Regions from separate parts of the Streptomyces sp. NBC_01190 genome, predicted to be linked through region 2. Evidence: riboswitches for the same ligand, from Rfam matches in the RefSeq annotation. Region 2 holds a riboswitch; the other holds the start of a gene.
The links. A riboswitch is a leader RNA that binds a small molecule or an ion and turns the genes downstream of it on or off. The one in region 2 is predicted to bind glycine.
Positions count from the first base shown of each region.

Region 1: another riboswitch for glycine. It lies ahead of gcvP (aminomethyl-transferring glycine dehydrogenase); the one in region 2 lies ahead of gcvT (glycine cleavage system aminomethyltransferase GcvT).

Region 1 is NZ_CP108580.1:672,827-680,398, forward strand. Features, by position in the region: gene gcvP (aminomethyl-transferring glycine dehydrogenase) at 1-2,941, opposite strand, end outside; glycine riboswitch at 3,120-3,228, opposite strand; gene OG519_RS02920 (PRC-barrel domain-containing protein) at 3,420-3,830, shown strand; gene OG519_RS02925 (DNA polymerase IV) at 3,843-5,171, opposite strand; gene OG519_RS02930 (MerR family transcriptional regulator) at 5,232-5,777, opposite strand; gene OG519_RS02935 (bifunctional nuclease family protein) at 6,052-6,525, opposite strand; gene OG519_RS02940 (MerR family transcriptional regulator) at 6,630-7,364, opposite strand; gene OG519_RS02945 (FHA domain-containing protein) at 7,410-7,572, opposite strand, start outside.
Region 2 is NZ_CP108580.1:6,013,906-6,021,477, reverse strand. Features, by position in the region: gene OG519_RS25385 (DUF885 family protein) at 1-1,333, shown strand, start outside; gene OG519_RS25380 (enhanced serine sensitivity protein SseB C-terminal domain-containing protein) at 1,396-2,166, opposite strand; gene OG519_RS25375 (enhanced serine sensitivity protein SseB) at 2,505-3,266, opposite strand; glycine riboswitch at 3,435-3,531, shown strand; gene gcvT (glycine cleavage system aminomethyltransferase GcvT) at 3,727-4,842, shown strand; gene gcvH (glycine cleavage system protein GcvH) at 5,111-5,491, shown strand; gene glyA (serine hydroxymethyltransferase) at 5,543-6,808, shown strand; gene OG519_RS25355 (L-serine ammonia-lyase) at 7,054-7,572, shown strand, end outside.

The DNA of each region.
Region 1 (7,572 bases), 5.3 Mb from region 2:
GGTTGCGGTCGCCGAACGCGCCGTCGATCCGGCGCACCGGCGGCCAGTACTTGTCGGCGGCCGACACCCCGCTCGGGAAGACCGCCTCCGCACGGCTGTAGGCGTGCGTCCAGTCGCCGCCGAGCGCGGCCGCGGTGTGCGGGGCGCCGCGCAGCGGGTTGTCGTCGGCGGGCCACTCGCCGGCCGTCACCCGGTCGGCCTCGCCGCGGATCGCGATCATCGCGTCGCAGAAACGGTCGAGCTCCGCCAGGTCCTCGCTCTCGGTGGGCTCGATCATCAGCGTGCCGGCCACCGGGAAGGACATCGTCGGTGCGTGGAAGCCGTAGTCGATCAGCCGCTTGGCGATGTCGTCGACGCTGACGCCGGTCTCCTTGGTCAGCGGGCGCAGATCGATGATGCACTCGTGGGCGACCAGGCCGCCGGGCCCGGTGTAGAGCACCGGGTAGTGCGGTTCGAGCCGCTTGGCGACGTAGTTGGCGCTGAGTACGGCCATCTGGGTGGCGCGCTTGAGGCCCTCGGCGCCCATCAGCCGGACATAGGTCCAGGAGATCGGCAGGATGCCCGCCGAACCCCACGGCGCCGCCGACACCGGGCCCACCCCGGTCTCCGGGCCCGCGGCGGGCTGGAGCGGATGGTTGGGCAGATAGGGCGCGAGGTGCGCCCGGACCGCGACCGGGCCGATGCCCGGGCCGCCGCCGCCGTGCGGGATGCAGAAGGTCTTGTGCAGGTTGAGGTGCGACACGTCCGCGCCGAACCGGCCGGGCCTGGCCAGGCCCACCAGGGCGTTGAGGTTGGCGCCGTCCACGTAGACCTGGCCGCCGGCGTCGTGCACGGCCGCGCAGATGTCGGTGATGTTGTCCTCGAAGACGCCGTGCGTGGACGGGTAGGTGACCATCAGCACCGCGAGCTGGTCGCGGTGCTGCTCGATCTTGGCGTGCAGATCGGCGACGTCCACATCGCCGTTCTCCCCGGTCTTCACCACGACGACGCGCAGGCCGGCCATCACCGCGCTGGCCGCGTTGGTGCCGTGCGCGGAGGACGGGATCAGGCAGACGGTACGGCCGGTGTCGCCGTTGGCGCGGTGGTAGGCGCGCACCGCGAGCAGGCCCGCGAACTCGCCCTGCGACCCGGCGTTGGGCTGCAGGCTGACCTTGTCGTATCCGGTCACCTCGGCGAGCTGGTCCTCGAGACCGTGGATCAGCTCGAGGTAGCCCTCGGCCTGCTCGGCCGGCGCGAAGGGGTGCAGGGCGCCGAACTCCGGCCAGGTGACCGGCTCCATCTCGGTGGTGGCGTTGAGCTTCATGGTGCACGAGCCGAGCGGGATCATGCCGCGGTCCAGCGCGTAGTCGCGGTCGGCCAGGCGCCGCAGGTAGCGCAGCATGGCGGTCTCGCTGCGGTGCTGGTGGAAGACGGGATGGGTCAGATACGGCTCGGTGCGCAGCAGGGCCGCGGGCAGCGCGTCGTCGGTGGCGGCGTCCAGCGCGTCGAGGTCCCCGGCGTCCTCCCCGGTGCCGCCGCCGTTGCCGCCGTCGGCCCCGAAGGCGGCCAGTACGGCGGTCAGCCGGGCCCGGTCGGTGGTCTCGTCACAGGCGATGCCGACCCGGTCGGCGTCGGTGAGCCGCAGGTTGACCCCCGCGTCGCGGGCCGCGGCCACCACCTGGGCGGCCCGGCCGGGGACGTGCGCGGTCAGGGTGTCGAAGTAGCCGGCGTGCTCGACGGTGACACCGGCCGCGCGCAGACCGGCCGCCAGCACGGTCGCGTAGCGGTGGGTGCGGCGGGCGATCGCGGCGAGGCCCTCGGGGCCGTGGTAGACCGCGTACATGCCCGCCATCACGGCGAGCAGCACCTGGGCGGTGCAGATGTTGCTGGTGGCCTTCTCCCGGCGGATGTGCTGCTCGCGCGTCTGGAGGGCCAGCCGGTAGGCGGTGTCGCCGTCGGCGTCGACCGAGACGCCGACGAGCCGGCCCGGCAGGTTGCGGGCGTAGCTGTCGCGGACCGCTATGTAGCCGGCGTGCGGGCCGCCGAAGCCCATCGGCACACCGAACCGCTGGGTGGTGCCGACCGCGATGTCCGCGCCCAGCTCGCCGGGCGAGGTGAGCAGGGTGAGGGCCAGCAGGTCGGCGGCCACGGTGACGACCGCGCCCAGCTCGTGCGCCCGCTCGATCACCGGCCGCGGGTCCCGTACCGCGCCGGAGGCACCGGGGTACTGGAGCAGCACGCCGAACACACCGCGCTCGGCGATGTCCGCGGGTATCCCGCCGCTGAGGTCGGCGGTGACCACCTCGACACCGGTGGGTTCCGCGCGGGTCCTGATCACCGCGAGCGTCTGCGGAAAGGTGTCGGCGTCGACCAGGAAGACGCCCTGCTTCACCTTGCCGACCCGGCGGGACAGCGCCATCGCCTCGGCCGCGGCGGTGCTCTCGTCGAGCAGCGACGCGCCGGAGGTGGGCAGCCCGGTGAGGTCGGCGACGACGGTCTGGAAGTTGAGCAGCGCCTCGAGACGGCCCTGCGAGATCTCCGGCTGGTACGGGGTGTAGGCCGTGTACCAGGCGGGGTTTTCCATCACATTGCGCAGGATGACCGGCGGCGTGAAGGTGCCGTAGTAGCCGAGGCCGATCATCGGGGCCAGCACCTGGTTGCGGTCGGCCAGCGCGCGCAGTTCGGCGACGACCTCCGCCTCGGTGCGCGCGGGCGGCAGCCGGAGCGCCTCGGAGCTCTTGATGCTGTCCGGTACGGCGGCGTCGGTCAGCTCGTCGAGCGAGCCGTACCCCACCTGGGCGAGCATCTTGGCCTCGGCGCCGGCGTCGGGGCCGATGTGGCGCTGGGCGAAGGGGGTGCCGGCTTCCAACTCGGCGAGGGAGGCCCGGCCGGCGCGCGGGTCGCGCGGGCGGCGGGGATCGCCGGTTTCGCGGTGATCGCGATGAGTACGCTGATCGGTCATCTGCGGAGGCCCTCCTTGGTCACAACGACCTTCGGGGGTGCCGCGGCGCGGACACCCTTACGGCCTCCCCCTCTGTCATCGGAACCTGAGAGCTTCACCGCCGGGTCGAGAGCGGCTTGCACCGTCGGTGAGGACACGTTCCCGAGGTTCCGGGGGCGTACCTGCTTTCCAGAGTGACCTCGCCCACGCGGTACGGATGCCTGAGAGATTCCGGGGAGGATTTGCTCCTTCGGCGCCTCCGTCCCGTACATCACCGTACGGTCGGAAGACTCTCCCGCAGGGGGTCGGCAGTCGGTCTCCAGCCTACCAGCGAGCCTTTCCCGGCGTCCGTGCCCGCCGGCGCGACGCACATCACGCCGGCGCCCGAGTCGACACCGCCTCCGATGTGGCTTTTCGTGGTACCCAGCAACATGCGTCGTCAGCGGGTCACCGGTTGGCCGCTGTTTGGTTCTTGGGTTGGTTGTTGGTTGGAGGGACCGTGCAGACGGACATCGATCCGCGCAGCCTGATCGGCCGCCGTGCTTTGGACCGTGACGGTTCGAAGATCGGCACCGTGGACGAGGTGTATCTCGACGACGCGACGGGAGTGCCGGAGTGGGCGGCGGTGCGCACCGGGCTCTTCACCCGGGACGCCTTCGTGCCGCTGGAGCCGAGTGAGCTGGTGAACGAGGAACTGCGGGTGCCGTTCAAGAAGTCGCTGATCAGGGACGCACCGGACTTCGGCGTGGGCCGGCACCTGTCGCCCGAGCAGGAGTTGCAGCTCTACCACCACTACGGCATGGACGTGCCCCGGTCGGACGAGGAGCCGCAGCCGCCCCCGGAACGTGACTTCGGCGGCGGCCTGTCCGACGGCGAGGAGGGCTCCGGACCGGCGTCGGGCCGCAGTTGAGCGGCTCAGCGGCTACGGAGTGACGACCAGTGGAAGCGCCTCGCTGTGCGCGAGCGCCGGGTCGTCCACCGCGAAGGTGCGCACCCGGCCGGGCGCGGTGTCGGCGGGCACCTCGAAACGGACCGTCACCCGGCCGACCCCGCTGCCCTGCACCCACCCGGCGCCGTACTCCACATGGGTGACATCCTGACCGGGCAGCCAGCGGTTGGGCTGTTCGGGTGAGGGCGCCGGCCGTGCGGGTGTCGCCTCGGGCGTGTCGTCCTCGGTCGGCCGGCTCCCGGCGTGCTGCGCGAAGAGGTCCTCCTGGGTGAAGTCGGCGAGGCCGGCCACGCCGACCCCGAGCAGCCGTACGCCGCCGGTGGTGTCCACCGTCTCGATCAGCCGGCGCGCCGTCTCCCGTACGACCACCGGATCGTCGGTGGGGGCGCGCAGCGTCTCGGACCGGGTGAGGGTGGAGAAGTCGTACCGCCGGACCTTGACCACGACGGTCCGGCCGGAACGGCCGGCGCCGCGCAGCCGCTGGACGCAGCGGTCGGCGAGCCGGTCGATCTGCGACCGCACCTGGGCGCGGTCGGTGAGGTCGGTGTCGAAGGTGTCCTCGACGGAGATCGACTTCACATCCCGGTCGGCGACCACCGGCCGGTTGTCGAGGCCGGCCGCCATGGCGTAGAGCGAGGCGCCGTGTGCCTTGCCGAGCAGCCGGACCAGCTCCGCCTCACCCGACTGCGCGATCTCGGCGACGGTCGCGATGCCCGCCCTCCGCAGATGCTCGGCGGTGGCCGGTCCGACGCCCCACAGCGTACGGACCGGCAGCGGGTCGAGCAGGGCGCGCTCGGTGCCGGGCTCGACCACCAGCAGGCCGTCCGGCTTGGCCCGCTCCGAGGCGATCTTCGCCAGCAGCTTGGAGCCGGCCAGACCGACCGAGGCGGTCAGGCCGGTCGCCGCGTGGATCCGGGCCCGCAGCCGGACCGCGACCTCCCGCGGGTCGTCGTCCCGCTCGGCGGCGAGCAGGTCGAGAAACGCCTCGTCGAGACTGAGCGGCTCTATCAGCGGCGACTCCTCGGCGAGCAGCGCCATGACCGTCTCACTGATCCGCCGGTAGAGGGGGAAGCGGGGATAGAGATAGGCGGCGTTGGGGCTGAGCCGGCGGGCGTGGGCCATCGCCATCGCGGAGTGGACGCCGTGCACCCGTGCCTCGTAGGACGCGGTCGACACGACGCCGCGGGGTCCGAGACCGCCGACCACCACCGGCTTGCCCCGCAGGCTCGGCTTGGAGGCCTGCTCGACCGCGGCGAAGAACGCGTCCATGTCCAGATGCAGGATCGTCGGCGTACTTCTCACACCGTCGATCGTGCCGCACACCACCGACAGGCACCGTACACATGTACGGCGCGGCGCCGCTCAGACCGCCCGGTTGCGCCGCTTGGCGAGCTCGTCGGCGGGATTGTGGCCGACCAGGGTCTCGCCGGTGTCGACCCGCTCACCGTGCATGGTGGACAGCGCGCTCTCCACATCCCGCCAGACCACGCCCACCGCGATACCGAAGACGCCCTGGCCGCCCTGGAGAAGCTCCACCACCTCGTCGGGCGAGGTGCACTCGTAGACGGTGGCGCCATCGCTCATCAGGGTCATCCTGGCGAGTTCGGCCGGTCCGACCGACCGCAGGTGCTGCACGGCGGTGCGGATGTTCTGGAGCGAGACCCCCGTGTCCAGCAGTCTCTTGACGATCTTCAGCACCACCACGTCGCGGAAGCTGTAGAGCCGCTGCGTGCCCGACCCGTAGGCGGGCCGCACGCTCGGCTCGACCAGGCCGGTGCGCGCCCAGTAGTCGAGTTGCCGGTAGGTGATGCCGGTCGCCGCGCAGGCCGTCGGCCCGCGATAGCCGACCTGCTCCGCCTCTGTGTCCGGTGCGGGCCCGCCGTCCACCTCGGCCGCGGCGCGTGCCAATGCCCCCCTGGGCGGATATGGGCCGCCGGTCGCCAGACCGTCGCCGGTACTTCTCACGCCGCCCTCCGTCCCTTCACGTCCTGTGGCCGCGCGCACGTGCCACCGGACTTTCTCCACCGACGGTAGGGAGTCACCCGGGGTGCGTCAACGATCGCCACACTCGGCACGCCGAGTGATATTCGCCCCAGGAGTGGTTTGGCGTGATCGCGAACCGGGAACGGTCGCTCGAATGGCCCGCCGGCGGCAACCTTGCCGCCGGCCGTGCTGCGCCTGGTCACTGGTTGCTGGTACCGAAGTCCTCGGGAGAGATCTGGTCGAGGAACTCGCGGAACTTCTCCACCTCGTCCTCCTGCTCGTCCGGGATGGCGATACCGGCGTCGTCCAGCACCCCGTCGCTGCCGTAGATCGGCGTCCCGGTCCGCAGGGCGAGCGCTATGGCGTCGGACGGGCGGGCACTGACCTCGACCCCGCTGGCGAACACCAGCTCCGCGTAGAAGACACCCTCGCGCAGGTCGGTGATGCGCACCTCGGTGAGCGTCTGGCCGACCGCCTCCAGCACGTCCTTGAAGAGGTCATGGGTCAGCGGTCGCGCAGGCGTCATGCCCTGCTGCGCGAAAGCGATGGCCGTCGCCTCCCCCGGCCCGATCCAGATGGGCAGGTACCGGTCGCCTCCCACTTCACGCAGGAGCACGATCGGTTGGTTGGAGGGCATTTCGACCCGGACACCCACAACGTCGAGCTCGTTCACACAGCAACCCTAGGCCGTGCTCGCCGGGTTTGGGTAGTCGGGGACCCCGCCACGCCGCCGCCCGAACCCTTCCGGATGGTCCCGCGGCGGCCGGAAACACCCGGTCAGCGCGGAAGTACCCGAAGCGCGGAGCGCACCATCGCGGCATGCAGCCGTACGGAGAGCGCGGCCAGCTCCTGGGCGGTGGCCTCGGCGTGTGCCCTGGTCTGCGGATTCCGGTGCCGCCGCAGCGGCGCCACCAGCTGCTCCACCAGGCCCGCCTCCCGGTCCGCGGCGGCCTTCACGGCCCGCAGATGGCGCGGTTCCAGGCCGAATCGGCCCAGCTCCGCGATGAGCCGTCCCACCGTGACCGCCTCGGCGTCGTAGCCGCCGTCCCGGCCCGCCTCCACCAGCCCGAACGACTCCCACTGCGCCAGCTCGTCCGCACCCGCCCCGGTGGCGGCCAGCAGTTCCGCCCGGCCGATCCGCGGCGCCGGACGCCGCCCGGGCTCCTCAGCCCCCGCCAGGGGCTCTCCCGGCTCCCCCGGCCGGGGCGGGGCCGGCCGCTCACCCCGGTCCAGGGCGGCGAGCTGTTCCCTGATCACCCGCAGCGGCAGATAGTGATCACGCTGCGCCCGCAGCACGTAGGCGAGCCGCTCCACGTCCGCGGGCCCGAACTTCCGATAGCCGGCCGGGGTGCGCCGCGGCTCGACCAGCCCCTCCGCCTCCAGGAAGCGGATCTTGGAGATGGTCACCTCGGGAAACTCGTCCCGCAGCCGGCTGAGGACCGCGCCGATGCTCAGCGCGGCGGCGTCCGCGGTGGCGGTGCCGTCTCCGGCACCGCCCGACATCATCGGCATGCGCACCTTCCGTGGTGATCACCCCGGACGGAGTCTGGGGAAGAGTCAGACGCCCCGCTGGCTCGCGTAGAAGACCAGCCGGTACTTGCCGATCTGCACCTCGTCCCCGTTGGACAGCGGCACCGCGTCGATCCGCTCACGGTTGACGTAGGTGCCGTTGAGGCTGCCCACGTCGGAGACCGTGAACCCGCCGTCCTGGCCGCGCCGG
Region 2 (7,572 bases):
GGTCTTCGAGAAGTCGCTGCGGACGCAGTACGGCGACCTGGAGTTGCACCGCCGCGATCCGTATCCCCATCTGTCCAACCTCGAACTCGCCTGTTACGACCGGGAGTACGCGCCCCGCAGGGAACGGGCGCGGGCCCGCCGCAAGCATCTGGCCGCCTGGCCGGACGCGGTGGACGCCTCGGTGAGCGCGCTCGACCAGGTCAACTCCCCGGTGGCGGCGGCGCTGCTGGGCGCGGTCCGCGGTCTGGCCGCGGGGCTCGACGCCGACCAGGGCCGGCGCGAGGCCGCCGCGCTCGCCGCGCACGCCCGGCTGGTGGCCCATCTCGAACACGCCGCCGAGCACGGCGACCCCGACCCGCGCCTCGGCGGCAAGGCGCTCGCCTCGCTGATGGGCGCTCAGGAGGGCCTGCGGGTCGACCTGGAATCCCTGGCCAACGACGCGGCGCTCGAATCCCACCGGCTGACCGAGCTGCTCACCGAATCCTGCCGGGCCCTCGATCCGCGCCGCACCGTCGACGAGCTGATCCCCGAACTCCTCGCCGACCACCCGGACGCCGGCGGGGTGATCGAGGAGGCGGAGCGGCTCACCGCGGAGGTGATCGCCTTCACCCGGGACCACGGGCTGGCGCCCTATGCGGACGGGGAGTGCCTGGTGGGTCCGGCGCCGGCGTCGCGCCGCTGGTCGATGGCGATGATGACCTGGGAGGCGCCCGGCGAGTCCGACACACCCTCCTGGTACCACGTCACCCCGCCGGAGCCGGAGTGGCCGGCCCAGGAGCAGGAGGAGTGGCTGACCGTTTTCAGCCGCACCAGCCTGCCGTCGATCACCGTGCACGAGGTCGCGCCCGGCCACTTCGCGCACGGCAGGGCGCTGCGCCGAACCCGCGGCCCGGTCCGCCGCACCCTGCACAGCCTCTCCTTCGCCGAGGGCTGGGCGCATTACGTCGAGGAGGTCTGTCTGGAGGAGGGCTTCCGGGCGGACGACCCGCGCTTCGCCATCGGTGTCGCGCTGGAGGCCCTGGTCCGGGTCACCCGGCTGACCTGCGCGATCGGTGTGCACACCGGCACGATGGACCTGGAGGACGCCACCCGGCTCTTCATGCGCGACGCCCATCTGGCCAGGGCCAGCGCCGCCGCGGAGGCCCGTCGCGGCACCTTCGACGCGGGCTACGGCCGCTACACCTGGGGCAAGCTGGAGATCATGCGGCTGCGGGAACGGGCCAAGCGCAAGTGGGGGAACGAGTTCTCGCTGCCGCGCTTCCACAAGTCCCTGCTGACGCTGGGGAGTCCGCCGCTGGGGTTGCTCGAGGGCATCTTCAACCGGGGGAAGTAGCGGGGGGGGCCGAGGGGGTGGCCGGGGCCGGGCGGCCGGGCGGGGCGGGGCGGCCGGGCCGGTCAGTAGCGGGGCGGGCCCCAGGCCGCGCCGCCGCCGTACGCCTCGCGGTCGAAGAAGGGCTGGCCGTTGGCCCGCATCCACATGCCGACCGGGTCGTACGCGTCGGCCATCGCGACGGTGGAGACCGCCAGGCCCTCCGGGACGCCGGTCACCGACTGCCGCATCATCAGCCGCACCGATTCGACGGCCTGCGCGGAGGAGTCGTAGACCTCGACGCCCACCGCGAGATAGGGCTCGCCGAGCGCCGGCTGGACCCAGGCGCGGCGCAGCGAGCGGACCGCGGGGGTGCGGTGGGCGGCCTGGGCGAGGAGGGCGTAGAACTGCGGGATCTGGAGCGAGGGTTCACCGATCTGGAGCGGGCCGGCCGGCAGCAGGTCCAGGCCGACCGCGATACGTCTCAGATCCGGCCACGGGATGCCGACGCCGCCGCCCGGCCCGTGCGGATTGAGCCATAGGCCGCAGCGGTCGGGGTAGAGGGTGAGCGCGATGTCCCGGCCCGAGACCATCTCGTGCTCGCGGGTCCAGCCGCTGGCGGCCAGTTCGCGGGGCGAGGTGCAACAGGGCGCGTAGCCGTGGCCGCCGATCTCCATGCTGCCGTACTGGGCGTCGGCGGATCCGGGCGCGCCGTGCCAGAGCAGCATCCACACCTCGCCGTCGGCGAGCGACCGGAGCAGGTTCTCGTAAGCGTCGAACCGGCCGGGGACCACCTGGAGGAGCGTCTGCTCCAACTGGCCGGCCGCCGCCGCGCCGCCTTGCGCGCCCGCGATCACGTGGGACCGCTCCTTCCCCTGGTTCGGTGGTGCCGCTCTGACCGGTACTGCCGGTGTTCCGTCGGTCCGCCGGTGCCGGTGGCGGCAGGCGTCCCTTCGTTCGTCGCGCGGCGCCCGTCCGGGTGAGCCGCGTGCCCATCAAATCAGGTCGAGTGTTCCCGGTGGAACGCTGACCGACTCAAGCGGGACCGGCTAAATGTGCCGTATACACGGCCTATACGCGGTCGGCCGACGACCGTGCGCGCTCCCGCGCGATCCCCCGTGCCACCTGCGGCTCCCCCGGCGCACAAGGCTCTCCCGGCTCTCGCGAGTCTCCCGGCTCCCGGGCCGGGTGGGCGTCAGTCGCGGCCGAAGAACGGCCGGACCATCTCCAGCATCCAGTCCCCCACCGGGTCCTGGGCCACATCGAGCAGAATGAGCTGCACCTGCCAGGGCAGCGGCACCGCGCCCAGCGCCCGGCCGAGCGCGTCCATCGCGGCGGCCCGGTCCTGGTCCTGCCAGCGGTCGAGTTCCACGCCGACGAAGAGCTGCGGCGCGCCCTCCTCCACCGAGGCGAGCGCCCGGCGGGCGGTGAGCACCACCGGGGTGACCGCGAACTCGCCGGCGGCCGCGGCCAGGAAGTCCACCGGCTCCTGGTCCGGCTCCGGTTCCCACAGCCGTACCCGCGCCCCCGCCCGCGGCGCGCCGTGCTCGCCACGCTCGCCGCGCTCCGGGCGGCACAGCCCGGCGACGGCTTCCGGCGGCACCGGCACGCCCACGGCGCCGCCCGGGTTCACCACCATGCCGACCAGCGGGGGCAAGCCGCGGGCGAACTCATGGACCGGCGCGACCGTGCAGGACATGCCCTCGGCGGCCAGCCGGAACTGCTGCTCGGAGCTGAACACCGGCACATAGGGGGCGCCGTCCAGCTCCATGGTGGGCAGCTCGAAGCCCGGCTGGTGCGGACCGCCGCCGGGCAGCGGCACCCACACCCGGGACCGGCTGAGCACCTCCATCAGCCGGGGGGTGGCCGAGGGGTTGCCGAGGCTCGCGGTGAGCACCTCTTCGAGCTCGTTGGCCGGCCATATCTCCGGCCATATGTCCGGTGCCGGATTCTCCATGCGCATCCCTGTGTGCATCCTTCTCGTCCCGCCCGTCTGCCGGCCGCCCCGCCCGTCCCGCCGCGTCCGCCGCCTGCCGTTGCCGGGAAACCCTAGCGCCGCGGGGGCCCCGGGCGGGCCCAGGACGGACATGCGATGATGGGCGGCACAACTTGCATACCGGCCGTTCGAGGCCGCGCGGGAGAGTTCCGCCCCTGGTCGGGGCGGGCGCCGAAGGAGCAAGTCCTCCCTTGAATCTCTCAGGCACAGATACCGCGCGGGCGAGGCAGATCTGAAAAGCGGACCGGTCCCCGGTCCCACCCACGGTGCAAACCGCGTCCCCCAACGGGTCACGGTGAACCTCTCAGGTTCCGATGACAGATGGGGAGGCCAGGTTTCACCGCTTGGCCACGCCGTCCGTCGATCCGTCTGGGAGCCCTTTCCGATGAGCCAACCCCCGAGCCAGTCCCTGAGCCGGCCCATGAGCCAGCCCCGCCGTACCGCGCTGGACGCGCTGCACCGCGCCCTCGGCGCCACCATGACCGACTTCGCCGGCTGGGACATGCCGCTGCGGTACGCGAGCGAGCGCGAGGAGCACCAGGCGGTCCGTACCCGGGCCGGTCTCTTCGACCTCTCGCACATGGGCGAGATCACCGTGACGGGACCGCAGGCCGGCCAGGCCCTCGACCACGCGCTGGTCGGCCATCTGTCCGCGCTCGCGGTGGGCCGGGCCCGCTACACGATGATCTGCGCGCCGGACGGCGGCATCCTGGACGACCTGATCGTCTACCGGCTCGGCGAGCAGGAGTTCATGATCGTCGCCAACGCGGCCAACGCGCAGCCGGTGCTGGACGCGGTGACCGAGCGGGCGGCGGGCTTCGAGGCGCTGGTCCGCGACGACCGGGACGCGTACGCGCTGCTGGCCGTGCAGGGCCCGGAGGCCCCGGGCATCCTGAAGTCGGTCACCGAGGCGGACCTGGACGGGCTGAAGTACTACGCCGGGCTGCCCGGCACGGTCGCCGGTGTGCGGGCACTGATCGCCCGTACCGGCTACACGGGCGAGGACGGCTTCGAACTGTTCGTCGCGCCGGCCGACGCCGAACGGCTGTGGCGGGCGCTGACCGACGCCGGCCACGCGGCCGGGCTGGTGCCGTGCGGACTGTCCTGCCGGGACACGCTCCGTCTTGAGGCCGGGATGCCGCTGTACGGGCACGAGCTGACCGCCGCGGTCACCCCCTTCGACGCGGGGCTCGGCCGGGTGGTGAAGTTCGACAAGCCCGGTGACTTCGTGGGCCGGCGGGCGCTCGCCGCGGCGGCCGAGAAAGCCGCCGCCCAGCCGCCGCGCACGCTGGTCGGGCTGATCGCCGAGGGCCGCCGGGTGCCGCGCTCGGGCTATCCGGTGACGGACGCCGACGGCACGGTGATCGGCGAGGTCACGTCGGGCGCTCCGTCGCCGACCCTCGGGGTGCCGATCGCGATGGCGTACGTGGAGGCGTCGCACGCGGCGCCCGGCACGGCGGGGGTCGCGGTGGACATCCGCGGGACGCGGGAGCCGCACCGGGTCGTGGCGCTGCCGTTCTACAAGCGCGAGCGCTGACGCCTGCCGGCGGCTCGCGGCTCCTTCGCCGCCCGCTTGCTCGCTCCCGCTGACCGGGCCGCCCGCTTCCTGATCCCTGGCCGTCCCGCTTCCCTGCTTCTTGCCTGTCCCGCTTCCTGCCGGTCCCGCTGTCCCGCTGTCCGGCTTCCCCGCTGTCACACCTACCCGATCCTTCGCTCCGCCGTGCGGGCGGGCCCGCGGATTCCGCGGCTCCGCCGTGTCGCGTGGCCCCGCGCGACCACACCGATCCATCCGGGAGAATTCCGTCATGACCATCAATCCTGAGCAGCTCCGTTACAGCAAAGAGCACGAGTGGCTCGCCGCCCCGGTCGACGGGGTCGCCACCGTGGGTATCACCTCGCACGCCGCCGACTCACTCGGCGATGTCGTGTTCGTCCAGCTCCCCGAGGTCGGCGCGACCGTCACCGCAGGGGAGACCTGTGGCGAGCTGGAATCCACCAAGTCCGTCAGCGATCTGTACTCCCCGGTCTCCGGCGAGGTCACCGAGGCCAACCAGGATGTGGTGGACGACCCGTCCCTGGTCAACTCGGCGCCCTTCGAGGGCGGCTGGCTCTTCAAGGTGAAGGTGTCGCAGGAGGCGTCGGATCTGCTGTCCGCCGCCGACTACGAGGCCTTCACCGCCGGCTGAGCCGCTTCCCGCTCCCGCCCTCGCTCCCCCTCCCGCGACCAGGAAGGTCCCATGTCCCTGCTCAACCAGTCCCTGCATGAGTTCGACCCGGACGTCGCCGCCGCGATCGACGCCGAGCTGCACCGCCAGCAGTCCACCCTGGAGATGATCGCGTCGGAGAACTTCGCTCCGGTGGCGGTGCTCGAGGCCCAGGGCTCGGTGCTGACCAACAAGTACGCCGAGGGCTACCCCGGCCGCCGCTACTACGGCGGCTGCGAGTACGTCGACGTGGTCGAGCAGCTCGCCATCGACCGGGTGAAGGAGCTGTTCGGCGCCGAGGCGGCGAACGTACAGCCGCACTCGGGCGCCCAGGCCAACGCGGCGGCGATGTTCGCCCTGATCAACCCGGGTGACACCATCCTGGGCCTCGATCTGGCGCACGGCGGCCACCTGACCCACGGTATGAAGATCAACTTCTCCGGCAAGCTGTACAACGTCGCCGCTTACCACGTGGACGCGAAGACCGGCCTGGTCGACATGGCCGAGGTCGAACGGCTGGCCAAGGAGCACCGGCCGCAGCTCATCGTGGCGGGCTGGTCGGCGTACCCGCGGCAGCTCGACTTCGCCGAGTTCCGGCGGATCGCCGATGAGGTGGGCGCTTATCTGATGGTCGATATGGCCCACTTCGCGGGCCTGGTGGCGGCCGGGCTGCACCCCTCGCCCGTGCCGTACGCGGACGTGGTCACCACCACGACCCACAAGACCCTCGGCGGCCCGCGCGGCGGCGTGATCCTGAGCAAGGCGCTGCTGGCGAAGAAGATCAACTCGGCGGTCTTCCCCGGTCAGCAGGGCGGCCCGCTGGAGCATGTGATCGCGGCGAAGGCGGTCGCCTTCAAGGCCGCGGCGACCGACGAGTTCAAGGACCGGCAGGCCCGTACGCTCGAAGGCGCGCGGATCCTCGCCGAGCGGCTGGTCGGTCCCGACCTCGCCGAGGCCGGTGTCTCGGTGCTCTCCGGCGGTACCGATGTCCACCTGGTCCTCGTCGACCTGCGCGACTCGGTGCTCGACGGCCGGCAGGCCGAGGACCGGCTGCACGAGATCGGTATCACCGTCAACCGCAACGCCATCCCCAACGACCCCCGCCCCCCGATGGTCACCTCGGGGCTGCGCATCGGCACCCCGGCGCTCGCCACCCGCGGCTTCGGCGCCGAGGACTTCCGCGAGGTCGCCGATGTGATCGCCGAAGCGCTGAAGCCGACGTACGACGCGGCGGCGCTGCGCGAGCGGGTCAGCGCGCTGGCGGCCGCGCACCCGCTGTACCCGGGCCTGGCCGGCTGACGCCATCCGTCGACGGGGCCCTTTCGGATCGGGTCCATCGGTCACCTGGGCCCGGTCGGACCGGCTCCACCCGTCGCCGGGGCCGGGTCAGGCCCTGGCAGCGGTTACGTTTGTACGGGCGGGACGCCGTGACCCGGTCGTCCCGCCCGCACCACCCGGCGGGCACCCACCCGCACCACCCGGCCCGCGCGACCGCGGCGCCACCCGTGGACAACGGTGTCCGCGCAATCGAGGAGTACGCACCCGTGGCCATTTCGGTCTTCGACCTCTTCTCCATCGGCATCGGTCCCTCCAGTTCGCACACCGTGGGTCCGATGCGGGCCGCCGGGATCTTCGCGCACCGGCTGAAGAAAGAGGGACTGCTCGCGCACACCGCCACCGTCCGCGCCGAGCTCTTCGGTTCGCTGGGCGCGACGGGCCACGGCCACGGCACCCCGAAGGCGGTCCTGCTCGGCCTGTCCGGCCGCTCCCCCCGCACGGTCGACATCGAGACCGCGGACGACGAGGTGGCCAGGATCCGCGGCGCCCGTCGGCTGAACCTGCTCGGCGCCCACGAGATCGACTTCGACCCGGAGACCGACCTCGTACTGCACCGGCGGCGCTCGCTGCCCTATCACGCCAACGGGATGACCCTGGCCGCCTACGACACGGCCGGCGCGACCGTGCTGGAGAAGACGTACTACTCGGTCGGCGGCGGCTTCGTGGTGGACGAGGAGGCGGTCGGCCAGGACCGGATCAAGCTCGACGACACGGCCCTGCGGCAC